2 regions of the Ensifer sp. 22521 genome follow, and region 2 is predicted to be linked to the other one. Evidence: riboswitches for the same ligand, from Rfam matches in the RefSeq annotation. Region 2 holds a riboswitch; the other holds the start of a gene.

Region 1 (7,779 bases), on a different contig from region 2:
GATATGCGCCAGGGCGACGTCTTGATTCTGTTCGACATTCGCCGCTACGAGCAGGAGATGGCGACGCTCGCCACATCCGCCCGCGAGCGTGGCGTCGAGATCATCCTCTTCACCGATCGCTGGACTTCGCCGGTCGCCAAATCCGCCTCCCGCGTGTTCCGCTCGCAGATCGAAGTACCGTCGGCCTGGGACAGCTCGGTGGTGATCCTGTTCTTGATCGAGGCTCTGATCGAGGCGGTGCAAAGTTCGAACTGGGAGGAAACCCGGGATCGAATGAAAACGCTCGAAGGCCTTTTCGATTCCACCCGCATCTTTCGCAAACCCGTCTAGGAGTGCTCGCCGACCCGTTCACGGAATTTCATACAGTTGTGCGACAGTGAGCCACCCCGCCAGAAAAAGAAATGTTCTTCCAACGACATAGGCGGCGCGAACGGATAAACCGCTGTCACATTACTTTCATGGCATCTCTTTAACAGCCTAGCCGAAATCGACTGAATACCCCACGAATTTGACTAAACCCATAAGGAGAACACCAGTGATTTCAAGAACCCATCGCCTGCTTTCGCTTTCCACCGCCGTTTTCCTGGCGACGACAGCAATCGCCGCCGCCGAGCCGAGCGCCGAACTCATCGAAGCCGCCAAGAAGGAAGGCATGCTGACCACCGTCGCCCTGCCCCACGACTGGTGCGGCTATGGCGACGTCATCGCCTCCTTCAAGGCCAAGTATCCGGAAATCCAGGTCAACGAACTGAACCCGGACGCGGGCTCGGCTGACGAAGTCGAAGCCGTCAAGGCCAACAAGGACAACAAGGGTCCGCAGGCCCCTGACGTCGTCGACGTCGGTCTCGCCTTCGGCCCGCAGATGAAGGCCGAAGGCCTGCTGCAGCCCTACAAGGTTTCCACCTGGGACGAGATCCCGGACAGCGTCAAGGACGCCGAAGGCTACTGGTACGGCGACTATTACGGCGTGATGTCGTTCCTCGTGAACAAGGACCTTGTCCAGACCGCTCCGAAGGACTGGGCTGATCTCCTGAAGCCGGAATATGCCGGTCAGGTCGCTCTCGCCGGCGATCCGCGCGCGTCGAACCAGGCGATCCTCGGCGTTCTCGCCGCCGGTCTCGCCAAGGGTGCGAAGTCGGGCAAGGAAGCCGGTGAAGCTGGCCTCGGCTACTTCGCCGAACTCAACAAGGCCGGCAACTTCGTTCCGGTCATCGGCAAGTCCGGTACGCTCGCCCAGGGCTCGACCCCGATCATCGTTGCCTGGGACTACAACGCGCTCGGCTGGGCCAAGACCCTCAACGGCAACCCGCCGACCGAAGTCGTCGTTCCGGCCAGCGGAGTTCTCGCCGGCGTCTACGTTCAGGGCATCTCGGCCTACGCGCCGCACCCGAACGCAGCGAAGCTGTGGATGGAGCACCTCTATTCCGACGAAGGTCAGCTCGGCTGGCTCAAGGGCTTCTGCCACCCGACCCGCTTCAACGCGATGGTCAAGGCCGGCAAGGTTCCGCAGGCACTGATCGACGCCCTGCCGCCGGCAGCGTCTTATGAAAAGGCCTACTTCCCGACGCTCGAAGAAGTCGATGCCAACAAGGCTGCCGTCACCGGCGGCTGGGATTCCGTCGTCGGCGCGAACGTTCAGTAAGTCTTTCCACAGACATGTCGCCTCGGCCGGTTTTCCGGCCGGGGCGACATAAGTTATTCGTAAGGAATTCAAGTCTTTGGAGCGGAATGAGGAAAAATGTGCGCGGGTTTCAGCCCGCACCCCGCTCTAACTTGCAAGTATCAATAACGCCCGCGTCGATAACGCGGTTTCAGGGGCGCGAACGGAATGTCATCTGCTAAACCCGACGCCAGCCCGCCGGCGCGTCGCCTACCGCTTCACTGGCTGGGCATTCTGCCCTTTGCCGCCTTTGTGACGCTGTTTCTGATATTGCCGACGGCAAAGATCGTGGTCGGCGCCTTTCAGACACCGGATGGCAGCTTCACGTTCGAGAACATCCGTGGCCTGTTCACGCCCTCGATCCTTGCGGCCTACTGGATCTCGATCAAGATCAGCATAGCCTCGGCGCTCCTCGGCTGCCTGATTGGCTTTGCCATGGCCTCGGCCATTGTCTTCGGCGGCTTGCCGAAGGGCATCCGCGGGCCGCTTCTGACCTTTTCCGGCGTTGCCTCCAACTTTGCCGGTGTGCCGCTCGCCTTCGCCTTTCTCGCTACCCTCGGCCCGGTCGGCATCGTTACGGTGTTCCTGCGCTCGAACTTCGGTCTCGACCTCAGAATGCTCGGCTTCAATCTCCTGTCCTTCTGGGGGCTGACAGTCACCTACCTCTTTTTCCAGATCCCGCTGATGATCCTCATCATCACGCCGGCGCTCGACGGCCTGAAGCGCGAATGGCGCGAGGCCGCCGAAATCCTCGGTGCCACCGGCCTGCAGTACTGGCGCATGGTCGCCTTCCCGATCCTGCTTCCCTCGCTGCTCGGCACGCTGGCGCTGCTCTTCGCCAATGCCTTCGGCGCCGTTGCGACCGCGATCGCGCTCACCGGCTCGTCGCTGTCGATCGTGCCGATCCTGCTGTTCGCCCAGATCCGCGGCGACGTGCTCGGCAATCCGCATCTCGGCTATGCGCTCGCCTTCGGCATGATCGTCGTCACCGGCATTGCCAACGCGATCTACATCTGGCTGCGCGGCCGCAGCGAAAGGTGGCTGAAATGAAGAAGATCTGGGCCTGGGGGGCCCTCGTTTTCGGCCTCCTCTATTTCACCCTGCCGCTCATCGGCATGACCAACTTCTCCTTGAAGATGCGCCGCGGCGAATATTCCTTCGACGCCTATCAGAAGGTTTTCGCCGATCCGCGCTTCCAGGAAACCTTCAGCTATTCGGTGCTGCAGGCGCTGTTCACCATCGTCTTCGGCGTGCTGCTCGTCGTACCTACCGCCTATTGGGTCCGGCTGAAGCTGCCGCGGCTGCGCCCCTATATCGAGTTCATCACGCTTCTGCCGCTCGTTATCCCGGCGATCGTCATCGTCTTCGGCTATATCCGGCTCTACAACACCTCGAGCTGGCTGCCGCTGACGGGCTCGCTGACGGGGACCAACATCCTCCTGATGTTCGGCTACGCGACGCTCGCTCTGCCCTACATGTACCGCGCGGTCGACACCGGCCTTCGCACCATCGACGTCGCCACCCTGACCGAAGCCGCCCAGAGCCTCGGCGCCGGATGGGCCACGATCCTCGCCAAGATCATTCTGCCGAACGTGCTCGTCGCGGTGCTTTCAGGCGCCTTCCTGACCTTTGCCATCGTCATCGGCGAGTTCACCATGGCGGCACTTCTGAACCGCCCGGCCTTCGGCCCGTACATGCAGCTCTTGGGCGCCAACCGCGCCTATGAGCCTGCCGCACTCGCCGTTATCGCATTCGGCATCACCTGGGGCTGCCTCGGCCTCATCCAGCTCGTCTCGCGCTTCCAAAAAAGCGCGCCTCCCAAGGCCTGAGGACCGCACCCATGAGTTTTCTGTCACTCACCAGCATCAAGAAGTCCTTCGGCCCTGTTCACGTCGTGCACGATTTCGACATGGACATCGAGAAGGGCGAATTCGTCTCCTTCCTGGGTCCGTCCGGCTGCGGCAAGACGACCGTCCTGCGCATGATCGCCGGCTTCGAGACACCCTCCGCCGGCTCTATCGTGATCAACGGCAAGGACCAAGGGTCGTTGAAACCCAACCAGCGCAACATCGGCATGGTGTTTCAGGCCTATGCGCTGTTTCCGAACATGAACGTGCATGACAACGTTGCCTTCGGCCTCAAGGTCGCAGGCACTGACAAGTCGGAGATCGACGCACGGGTGAAGCAGATGCTCGGGCTGATCAAGCTCGAGCACCTGGCGGACCGCTTCCCCTACCAGCTCTCCGGCGGCCAGCAGCAGCGCGTGGCGCTTGCCCGCGCCATTGCGGTCAAGCCGCAGGTGCTGCTGCTCGACGAGCCGCTTTCGGCGCTCGACGCCAAGATCCGCGTGTCGCTGCGCGAAGAAATCCGGCAGATCCAGCAGCAGCTCGGCATCACCACGGTCTTCGTCACCCACGACCAGGAAGAGGCGCTGTCGATCTCCGATCGTATCGTCGTCATGAATGCCGGACGTGCCGACCAGATCGGCACCCCCTTCGAGATCTACAACACGCCGTCAACGCGCTTCGTCGCTTCCTTCGTCGGCACGCTGAACATCATCGAGGGCAAGGTCGCGGATCCGGCCTCGGGCGCCGTAACGATCGGCAACCAGCAGGTGGCTCTGAAAGACCCGATTGCCGGCATGAAGGGTGGCGACAGCATCTCGCTGGCGTTGCGCCCTGAAGCGGGCTCGATTGCCGAAGGGGCGCAAGGCGATACGGCGCTTGCCGGCGAGGTCGTCTCGACGAGCTTCCTCGGCTCGGTCATCCGCACGCGGCTTCGCGTCGGCGGCGATGTCATCTCCTTCGACATGTTCAACAATCCGGGCGTAACCCCGCCGGTCTCGGGCGACAACGTCACCCTGCGCTTCGCCGCCAAGGACCTGCTCGTTATTCGCGAGTAGGCCTTGCAGAAGACCGATGAACGCTGGCGCGCAGGGCGCCAGCGAGTATGCAGCGGTTCGTTGCACCATTGCCGGAGACCCGCGAGGTTGCAATCATGGCCAAGGCTGAACCAAGTGCCTTCGTCAGGCATATCCAGGATGAACTCTCCGATCTCGGGCCTGTTCAGATTGACCGCTTCTTCGGCGGCTGGGCCTACGTCGTCGCAGACAAGCGCTTTGCCGTCAGCATCAAGGACCGCCTCTATTTCAGGGTTGATCAGGCGCTGAAAGACGCGCTGATATCAGAGGGTTGCCAGCCGTTCACCTATGAGAAGGGCGGCAAGACCGTGGTCGTGCATCGCTTCTACGAAGCGCCTGTCGACTGCCTCGACGACCGGGATGCCCTCCTCCACTGGGCCGGACGCGCGGTTACCGCGGAAGACGACGATCTGCGCGGATAGCGCTTCACCAAATCCCAAACGCCTTGCCACCCATAAACAGCAAGGCGATGACAAAGACACACGTGATGGGATACCGCCCAATCGCGGATGCCTCAAGAACCCAAAGCTTCAGCTTGAGGTGCTCACTGTCGGGTTTCGTGGGGAGTTTTGCCAATCGGAGCGCCTTTCTGTCACCAAAAGAAAAATTGATGAAGGCTGCTTCTGCTTCGCACTAACTATGAATCGTCCTGGGCGCGAGTGGTTTCTGGGTTCTCATCCCCAGGTGAGGAACCGTTGATATCTCGCGCTTGTTATTCGACCTTTCCACAGGTGATGCATCGATCCCCGACAGCTGATCGCCCTGCAGATAAAGTCGGCCGCAGCCAGCGCGAAAATACCGGAACGAGAAAGAGTTTCTCGCGCTCCGGCCGGACATGCAAAAATCTGTCGTGATTTCCCCTCTTTTCGTCGCGCCGTGCGTTTGATCGCTCGCAGGCGGACTATATAGTCGCGTTGTTCTCAGGGCGGGGCGAAATTCCCCACCGGCGGTAGCGGCCGAAAGGCCGAAGCCCGCGAGCGCTCTGGAGCTTACGCTCCAGAGGTCAGCAGATCCGGTCGAATTCCGGAGCCGACGGTCACAGTCCGGATGGAAGAGAGCAAGCAGGAACGTGGGCCCAGCGACGGGACCTCGCGCGCATGCATGTTCGCCCGACGGGATCATTGGAAACGCCAAACCCTGAAAGGCTTGAGACCATGACCATTTTTTCCCACCCCGCCGCCAAGATCGCGATCGTCCGTGCCCGCTGGCATGCCGATATCGTCGACCGCTGCGTCGATGCCTTCGTCGCGCAATGGACGAAGCTCGGCGGTTCGGCTGCCGACGTTGAGATCTTCGATGTGCCGGGCGCGCTCGAAATCCCGCTGCATGCGCAGACGCTGGCAAAGACCGGCCGCTACGCCGCGATCCTCGGCACCGCCTTCGTCGTCGACGGCGGCATCTACCGCCACGACTTCGTCGCCGGCACCGTGCTCGACGGCATGATGCGCGTGCAGCTCGACACCAATGTGCCGGTGCTTTCGGCCGTACTGACGCCGCACAATTTCCAGGAAAGCGAACCGCTCATTGCCTTCTTCCGCGAACACTTCGTCACCAAGGGCACGGAAGCCGCCAACGCCTGCTCGCAGATTTTGGATGCCCGCGCCAAGCTGGCGCTGGTCAACGCCTGATCGTCTGCGGCTCCGAAGTGAGCCTGCCTGGCGGGTGCGCCGTAAGCGCGCTCCCCCTCATCCGGCTGCCGCCACCTTCTCCCCGCTTGCGGGGAGAAGGACACGCGTGGCTCCTTGTCACCCAAACTCATCCTCTCTCGAGAACGGCCGGCCCCCCTGAGGTCAATCAGAGCCATCCCGCCAGCGAGAGCTCTCGTCCCCTCTCCCCGCCTGCGGGGAGAGGGTTAGGGTGAGGGGCAGAATTGCTCTCAGATCATGCCGAACTCGCAGCCCCCCGGAACGCCACAAGCACTCCCGTTGAATCAACTTGTGAGCCACCTGATTCAAGCCGACAGCCCCAGCCGATAAGCCCCTGTCTCGACTCTCAAATTCGCGCCTACCGCGCCGCCTCGCCGTCCTGCAGGCTGCGCTCCAGCGCCGCCATCCGGTGACGGTGGCCACCGGCCTCGTAGCCGACGATGGTGACGACGGGCGCGAACATCAGGATGATCAGGCACATCGCCATATCGAGCCAGGCCATCGCCGCAACGACGGACGCGGCCAGCACCAGCGCCGTGCCGAAGAGCAGCCAGAGATGCAGCCGGTCCGTCTGTCGCAGCAGATAGGCGTACATTGCGTAGAGCAGCCCGATATAGAGCGCGACGGGGACGGCAACGGTCAGCACGGTCGCCACCGAACTGATATGGGCCTTGTGCTCGATATAATAAGCCGCCACATGCAGCCTGGCGCCGGTGGCCACGATCGAGGCGAAGATCGGGATGTGGCCATAGCCCCAGACGAAGGACCGCTTGAGGCGGTGATGGTGCAGGACCTCGGCGCTCGGCAGCAGAAAATAGATCCACCACATGCCGAAGGTGAGCCCGGTGCCCGCCAGGCAGACAAGAGCAACGTCAAGGTTCCAGCCATCGCCGTCGACGACCGCGGAGATCGAGGCGACCGTGCCGACCACCCCCTCCCCGAGCGCGATGATCGCCAGCAGCCCGTAACGCTCGGCGATGTGATGCGCGTGCCAGGGCGTTCCGCCGTAGCGCATCTCGGCGATGCAGGGGCCGACCATCTCGACCGCGGTCAGCGCGACGACCATGGCAAAAGTCACGACGAGGGAGAAGTCGAAGAAGATCAGTACGATCCAGCCAAGCTGGGCGGCGCTGATCGCCTTCACATAGGCCATGCAGGCTTGCCGCCGCGCAGGATTCTGCCGGCTGGCGCGCAGCCACTGGAAGACCATGGCCACGCGCATGACGACATAGCCGAGCACCATGACGCCGTTGTTGAGGTGCTCGCCCTTGTCGATCGATTCGAACATCGGCGGCAGTCCGATTGCCAGGATCAGCACGCCGACCATCTGCACCATGGTGACGCTGCGAAAGATCCAGTCGTCGGTGTCGTAGGCCGATGCGAACCAGCTGAAATTGATCCAGGCCCAGCAGATGGCAAAGGTGGCAAAGCCGAAGCCCATCAGCCCCGCCGTGAAATGGCCCTCGGCAAAGAGATGCGCAAGCTGCGACGCAGCCAGGCTGAAGGCGATGACGAAGGTGAGGTCGAACAGAAGCTCGAGTGTCGTCGCGGTC
Region 2 (7,779 bases):
GCCATTGCCGGCTGCATCGACGGTGAAGCCCTCGACCTTGTCGACGACATAGCCGTTGAGCGCCTTCAGGTCGGGAATGAGGTCACGAACCTCCTCCTTCTTGACGACAGGCAGTTCGCCACCAAGTGCTGCCGGCTTCAGTTCCGTCAGCGCGACGCGGTAGATCTTCTTGAGCTTGGCTGCCTGGCCGATCAGGTTGTCGCGCTCGATGATGTAGGCGTAGTCACCATGAACGGAGATTTCCGACAGGCCGACCCAGCCGTCACCGGCCTTTTCCAGGGGGTAGCGCACGGCACCCCACTCTTCGCTCTTCGGCTTGTAGGAGACGAGCTTGACGAAGCCCTTCTCGTCGTCCTTCCATTCGCGCTGAACAGCCATCCACAGCGTCTGGTCGTCGCCTTCGCCAACAACGGTGATGCCTTCGAAGCCGAAGCGGGTTTCGCCGGCGCGCAGCGCCTCAGGCAAAGCGATTTCCTTCTTGATCTCGCCCTTCTTGTTCACGTGGAAGAGCGCGTGGCTGTAGAGCTTGTCGGAATTGCCTTCCGATGCGAGCCAGAAGCCCCCTTCCCCGTCATTGGCGATGCCTTCGATGTCGAGCTTCTGAGCCGGTGCGCCGTCACGGGTGATGGCGAGCGTCTCGGTGATCAGCGCCGGCTTCTGGGTGGCGTCGATGGTGAAGATCGTCGGCTGCGACGAGAAGACCGAGTCGTTGACGGCGCGCAGGAAGCCCGGCTTGTCCGAGACGGCAGCAAGACCGGAGAGTGCACCGAAGCCGATCGGCAGCCCGTCCTTCTCGGCGGAGTGGATCTGCGGATAGGCAGCTTCGCCTTCGCCGCGCTCATAGATCATCACATGCGAACGCGCGCCGCCGTCCTCGACGAGGTCGACTTCATTGGCGGTCGCAAGCAGATTGCGCGACGGGATCGCGACGGCGCCTTCCGGCGAGATGCCCGACGGCAGCAGTTGCAGCAGTTCGGGCTCCGCACCCGTATCCTTGTAGACGCCGACGACGGAAGCGCGCTCGGCGAGCAGGAAGAACAGGTTGTCGTCGCCGAACTTGGCCGCTTCCAGCCCCTCGGGCTCCGCGCCCTTGGCCGACGAGCGCTTTTCCGGGTAGTGGCCGATCGCGGCAACGGCATGCTCGAAGCTCGCGCCCGATTCGTAGAGCACCTTGCCGGTGGTGTCGAAGATCGTGAAGCCGCGCGAGCCGCCTTCGTAGTCACCTTCGTTGGCAACGACGATGCGGTTATCGTTGAGCCACTTCACCGCATCGGGCTCGCGCTCGCGGCCCGGCTGCTCGTCCTTGAAGGCGATGGCGCCGTTGCGCTTGATGTCGATATCCTTGAGGTCGACGGTGCCAGCAGAGAAGTGCGTCTTCACCGTCGCAGTCTTGCCGTCGATGACGACGATGTGGTTGTTCTCCTGCAACGTCAGCGCAATCTCGTCCTTGCCGTTGAAGGAGACGAATTCCGGCTCCGGATCTTCGCCAGCGATTTCGGCAAGACCCGTCAGCGTCACGCGCTTCAGCGAGCCGCAATCGGCAACGCCGTCCTTCAAGGACAGGATCACCAGATCGCCGGCCGGCATCTGCGGGATCTTGCCGTCGTTCACTTCCTCGTCGCGCTCGTTTTCAATGGCGATGGCTGCAAGCGTACGGTCCTTGTTGACGGCAACCGAGTCCGGCTGACCGCCGAGATCGCAGGTCGCATCCACCTTCTTCGACGCCAGGTCGACGATTGCCAGAAGACCGGAAGGCTTGACGAAGCTTTCGCGCGTGTTGACCGCAACGAGCGCCTTGGCGCCGGCAACAGTAACGGAGGTCGGCTCACCGTCGAAAGAGATTGTGCCGGCTGCCTTCGGCGCCTTGGCATCGGTGATGTCGATCAGGCCGACGCGCTTGCCCGGGCTGTCGGAGTAGATCAGCGTATTGCCGTCTTCGCTGGCCGTGATGATCTCGGCGGACGTCGGCGCTTTGCGCGCGTCACCATCGGGCAGATTGTCGGCAACGGCAAAGGACGCAATACGATTGAATACAGGTTCAGCCGCCGCAGGAAATGCCGCGGAAGCAAGAAGGACGGCCGCGAACGCGGTCACGCGCGAAGTAATGATCATTGAAATCCCCCATGGAGAATACTGAAAACATGGGGGTTCTGCGCGACTGCGATGACAGCCGAATGACACCGGCCGGATTTTACACCGTTCAGGTTGCAACAGCCTCCCGTTCGCGCCGACTCTCGTTGCGCATGATGAACAGTGACGCGCCAAGGATCAGGACCGCACCGAACCAGAGATAGCCTGTCGGTGCGTAACCGAAGACCAGCCAGCCGGCAAAGACATTGAGCGGCAGCTTCAAATCATCGAAGGGCTGCACATAGGCGGCGTCGGCAACCGTATAGGCGAGCGTCAGCAAATATTGCGCGAACACTGTCATGACCCCGGCGAGCACGAGAAGGCCGAGCGCCATGCCCTGCGGCACCGCGAAACCGGCCGTGAGCGCAATGGCGCCATTGATCGGGGTCAAAAGGACAAGCAGCCAGATGGTGATGGTTTCGGGACGCTCGCTGCTCGTCAGGCTCTTGGTGATGAGCGACGAGGCGCCCCAGAGCAAGGCGGAGAGGATCGGCAGCAGCGCTGCCCAGGTGAAGCTGTCCGACCAGGGTTCAAGAATGATCATCGCACCGGCAAATCCGACCGCGGTCGCGGTCCAGCGGGCCGGACCGACGCGTTCGCCGAGAAACAGGCGAGCGCCAAGGATGATGAAGAACGGCGAGGTCATCACCAGGGCAATCGCCTGCCAGATCGGCACATGCGCAAGGCTGGAGACCCAGGCCCCGACGCCGAAGGCCGCGAGGGCCACGCGCACGACGTGGCGCCACGGGTAATCGGTGCGCATCGCCGAAAGTCCGACGCGCCGCAGGAACGGCAAAGAAAAGAGAAGGGCGAAGGCATATTGCCAGAAGGCCGTGGCGGCAGCGGGAAAGCCGAGTTTCATCGTCAGCCATTGGGTAACGACATTGAGCCCGGCGAAGGCAATACCGGCCAGCACCATGAAGCCGGCACCGGCCATGGCGCGCGAGGAGGACAAACCGAGGGAAGTCTGATTCATGTCACGCATCCTGAGAAATGGACAAACACAAATCAGGACGCATGAGCGCACGGCACGACGCCGGGCAGCCCTGCTCTTCGTGCCGACGACCATTCTCTTTCATCCGGACTATGACCGTCGGCTCCGGAATTGCACCGGATCTGCTGACCCCTTCCCCGCTTCAGGAGAAAGGCGCTCGCGGGCTTGGGTCACCGCATGATGTTGCAGCGCCCTTACCGCCGGTGGGGATTTTCACCCCGCCCTGAGAATGGGCAAGCCGTAGAGCAAATGGCAGGAGGCCGCAAGGGCAGCCCCCCGGAATGCGAAAGGGTCCGGCTTTCGCCGAACCCTCGAATACCTGGACTGCCGGCCTCGTGTCCGGCCGCCAAGCAAATCTGATCAGCCGTTGACGGCGTCCTTCAGGCCCTTGCCGGCCGTGAACTTCGGCACGTTGCGGGCCGGGATGTCAACTTCCGCACCCGTGGACGGGTTGCGGCCCTTCGAGGCTTCGCGGCGCGAAACCGAGAAGTTGCCGAAGCCGACCAGGCGAATGTCGCCGCCGCTCTTCAGCTCGCCCTGGATGGTCTCGAAAACTGCATCAACTGCAGAAGATGCGTCGGTCTTGGAAAGTCCGGCCTTCTCAGCAACGGCAGACACGAGCTCATTTTTGTTCATGTTTCCACCCCTTTCAGATTGGTTCGAAACGACTGTGTTTTAAGCCGCGGCGGCTTGCGCATCGCCCGCGTCTTGCCTTTCCCAATTGCGCCTAATCCCTTGGAATGCAAGGCTTGCAGGGCGCTTTTACAACAAAAAAGACCGGCCAGAGGCCGGTCTTCCCAATTTTTCTGCAAAATGGGCGCCGCGTGAGGTCGCTGCGCCCATTCACCGGCACTTTTTAGTGGGCGATCGAGGAGCCTGCTTCGTCCTGCGAATCAACCACTGCGACGGTTGCCGGCTCCCTTGCCGGGTCCCATTCGATCGGTTCCGGCATGCGCGCCAGAGCGTGTACAAGCACCTCGCCCATCCGCGAAACCGGGATGATTTCGAGTGCGTTCTTCACGTTATCCGGGATCTCGGCGAGATCCTTGGCGTTCTCTTCGGGAATCAGCACCTTCTTGATGCCTCCCCGGAGCGCTGCCAGCAGCTTCTCCTTGAGACCGCCGATCGGCAGCACGCGGCCGCGCAGCGTGATCTCGCCGGTCATCGCGACGTCCTTGGAGATCGGGATGCCGGTCATGATCGACACGATCGCGGTTGCCATGGCGACACCGGCCGACGGACCATCCTTCGGCGTCGCACCTTCCGGCACGTGCACGTGGATGTCGCTCTTGTCGAACATCGGAGGCTCGATGCCGAAATCGATCGCCCGCGAGCGGACATAGGACGCCGCCGCCGAAATCGATTCCTTCATCACGTCACGCAGGTTGCCGGTGACCGTCATGCGGCCCTTGCCGGGCATCATGACGCCTTCGATCGTCAGCAATTCGCCGCCGACCTCGGTCCAGGCAAGACCCGTGACCACGCCGATCTGATCGTCGCGTTCGGCTTCGCCGTGACGGAAGCGCGGAACACCAAGGTAGTCGTTGATGTTGTCCGCCGTGACTTCGACCGTCTTCGTCTTGCCCTTGATGATCTCGGTCACCGCCTTGCGGGCGAGCTTCATCAATTCGCGCTCGAAGTTACGAACACCGGCTTCCCGCGTGTAGGTCTGGATGACCGCCATCAGGGCTCCGTCAGTCACGGAGAACTCCTTCGGCTGCAGCGCGTGGTCGCGGATCGCCTTCGGCAGCAGATGCCGCTTGGCGATCTCCAGCTTTTCCTCTTCGGTGTAGCCGGCGATGCGGATCACTTCCATACGGTCCATCAACGGCGCCGGAATGTTCAGCGTGTTGGCCGTGGTGATGAACATCACGTTGGACAGGTCGTATTCGACTTCAAGGTAGTGGTCCATGAAGGTCGAGTTCTGTTCCGGATCCAGCACCTCGAGCAGAGCCGACGACGGATCGCCGCGGAAGTCCTGGCCCATCTTGTCGATTTCGTCGAGCAGGAACAGCGGGTTGGACCGCTTCGCCTTCTTCATCGACTGCACCACCTTGCCCGGCATGGAGCCGATATAGGTGCGGCGGTGACCGCGGATCTCGGCTTCGTCACGAACGCCGCCGAGCGCCATGCGCACATATTCGCGGCCGGTCGCCTTGGCGATCGACTTGGCGAGCGAGGTCTTGCCGACGCCGGGAGGGCCGACGAGGCACAGGATCGGACCCTTGATCTTCGACGAACGCGCCTGCACGGCGAGATACTCGACGATGCGTTCCTTGACCTTATCGAGACCGAAATGATCCGTGTTGAGCACGTTTTCGGCATGGTTCAGGTCGGTCTTGATCTTCGACTTCTTGCCCCAGGGCAGACCGAGCAGCCAATCCAGATAGTTGCGAACCACGGTCGCTTCCGCGGACATCGGGCTCATCTGGCGCAGCTTCTTCAGTTCAGCGTCAGCCTTTTCGCGCGCTTCCTTGGAGAGCTTCGTCTTGGCGATGCGCTCCTCGATCTCGGCCATCTCGTCACGGCCATCCTCGCCGTCGCCGAGTTCCTTCTGGATCGCTTTCATCTGTTCGTTGAGGTAGTACTCGCGCTGGGTCTTTTCCATCTGGCGCTTGACGCGCGAGCGGATGCGCTTTTCGACCTGCAGGACGGAAATCTCACCTTCCATGAAGCCGAGCGCCTTTTCCAGACGCATCTTCACGCTGGTGGTCTCCAGCATTTCCTGCTTCTCGACGATCTTGATCGACAGGTGCGAGGCGACCGTATCGGCCAGCTTCGAATAGTCTTCGATCTGGCTGGCGACACCGACGACCTCGGGGGAGATCTTCTTGTTGAGCTTCACATAGCTCTCGAACTCGGAAACGACCGAGCGGCTCAGCGCTTCGATTTCGACCGGATCTTCTTCCGGCTCGCTCAGCGTATGCGCGGATGCCTCATAGAATTCGTCGCGCGGCGTGTAGCCGTCGATCTTGGCGCGCGCGCGGCCTTCGACCAGCACCTTGACGGTGCCGTCGGGCAGCTTCAGCAATTGCAGGACATTGGCGATGGTGCCGACTTCATAGATCGCGGACGGTTCCGGATCGTCGTCGGTGGCGTTGATCTGGGTGGCAAGCATGATTTGCTTGTCGGTGCCCATGACTTCCTCAAGCGCACGGATCGACTTTTCGCGGCCGACGAAGAGCGGCACGATCATGTGCGGGAAGACCACGATGTCGCGGAGCGGCAGAACCGGGTAGGTCGCGCTTTCAGTCGCCGGTGACGTTTTGTTCGTCATGTCATTTCCTTTCCGTCCCGATTTCGGGCCCGTTCCCGGGAGCCCCGCAGGCACTCCCGGTTGTCATATTTTCCACATCAAAGTGGAGTGCCACCGCGTCCATTTCAAGGCTGGACGCGACACCCACCAATCGTGGCCGGGTCCTTCTGACTACGCATCATTTCTGTTGCGGGCCTTGCGACGGAGAACGAGGCTCAAGGACGCGCAACGATAAAGGTCCTTCATTGAATCGTCACATCATTGCGTTGTTTGAGACACTTTAGCAACAATCGAATTGTGAAATCTGCGCTCGGGCGGCTTTGTCTCAACAGCTAAGTGCGCGAACATGAAAAAGCCCGCACAAGGCGGGCTTCTCAAACGATAATTCGGCGTTATCAGGCCGAAACGTTGGTCTTTTCGTCCGACCGCTCGGAGTAGATGTAGAGCGGCCGCGCCGCGCCCTTGACCACCTCGTCGGAGATGACCACTTCGCGCACGCCTTCGAGCGTTGGCAGCTCGAACATCGTGTCGAGCAGGATCTTCTCCATGATCGAACGGAGGCCGCGGGCGCCGGTCTTGCGCACGATCGCCCGGCGGGCAATCTCGCGCAGCGCGTCCTCGTGGAAGGTCAACTCGACGTCTTCCATCTCGAACAGGCGCTGATACTGCTTGATCAGAGCGTTCTTCGGCTCGGACAGGATCTGGATCAGCGCATCTTCATCGAGATCTTCGAGCGTCGCCAGAACCGGCAGACGGCCAATGAATTCCGGAATGAGACCGAACTTGACCAGATCTTCCGGCTCGAGTTCGCGCAGAACCTCGCCGACGCGGCGATCTTCCGGCGAGCGGACCGTCGCGCCGAAACCGATCGAGGTCTTCTCGCCACGGGCGGAGATGATCTTGTCGAGGCCGGCAAACGCACCGCCGCAGATGAACAGGATGTTGGTGGTATCCACCTGCAGGAATTCCTGCTGCGGATGCTTGCGACCACCCTGTGGCGGCACCGACGCAACAGTGCCTTCCATGATCTTGAGCAGCGCCTGCTGCACGCCCTCGCCCGAAACGTCACGGGTGATCGACGGGTTGTCGGACTTGCGGGAAATCTTGTCGACTTCGTCGATGTAGACGATGCCGCGCTGCGCGCGCTCGACGTTGTAGTCGGCGGCCTGGAGCAGCTTGAGGATGATGTTTTCGACGTCTTCACCGACGTAACCGGCTTCGGTCAGCGTCGTGGCGTCGGCCATGGTAAACGGCACGTCGATGATGCGGGCGAGCGTCTGGGCGAGATAGGTCTTGCCGCAGCCGGTCGGGCCGACGAGCATGATGTTGGACTTCGCCAGTTCGACGTCGCTGCCCTTGGCGGCATGCGCCAGGCGCTTGTAGTGGTTGTGCACGGCCA

What was found. A riboswitch is a leader RNA that binds a small molecule or an ion and turns the genes downstream of it on or off. The one in region 2 is predicted to bind FMN.
Region 1: linked by a shared signal. The riboswitch ahead of ACTJKE_RS25815 (6,7-dimethyl-8-ribityllumazine synthase) and the one ahead of ACTJKE_RS10235 (DMT family transporter) in region 2 are both predicted to bind FMN.

What each region holds. Positions count from the first base shown of each region.
Region 1 covers NZ_JBQENM010000020.1:26,138-33,916, forward strand. The annotation lists gene ACTJKE_RS25785 (MurR/RpiR family transcriptional regulator) at 1-330, shown strand, start outside; gene ACTJKE_RS25790 (ABC transporter substrate-binding protein) at 536-1,642, shown strand; gene ACTJKE_RS25795 (ABC transporter permease) at 1,829-2,710, shown strand; gene ACTJKE_RS25800 (ABC transporter permease) at 2,707-3,489, shown strand; gene ACTJKE_RS25805 (ABC transporter ATP-binding protein) at 3,501-4,562, shown strand; gene ACTJKE_RS25810 (TfoX/Sxy family protein) at 4,658-5,002, shown strand; FMN riboswitch at 5,493-5,643, shown strand; gene ACTJKE_RS25815 (6,7-dimethyl-8-ribityllumazine synthase) at 5,735-6,208, shown strand; gene ACTJKE_RS25820 (low temperature requirement protein A) at 6,585-7,779, opposite strand, start outside.
Region 2 covers NZ_JBQENM010000006.1:92,202-99,980, forward strand. The annotation lists gene ACTJKE_RS10230 (esterase-like activity of phytase family protein) at 1-2,112, opposite strand, end outside; gene ACTJKE_RS10235 (DMT family transporter) at 2,201-3,115, opposite strand; FMN riboswitch at 3,194-3,359, opposite strand; gene hupB (DNA-binding protein HupB) at 3,485-3,760, opposite strand; gene lon (endopeptidase La) at 3,981-6,401, opposite strand; gene clpX (ATP-dependent Clp protease ATP-binding subunit ClpX) at 6,776-7,779, opposite strand, start outside.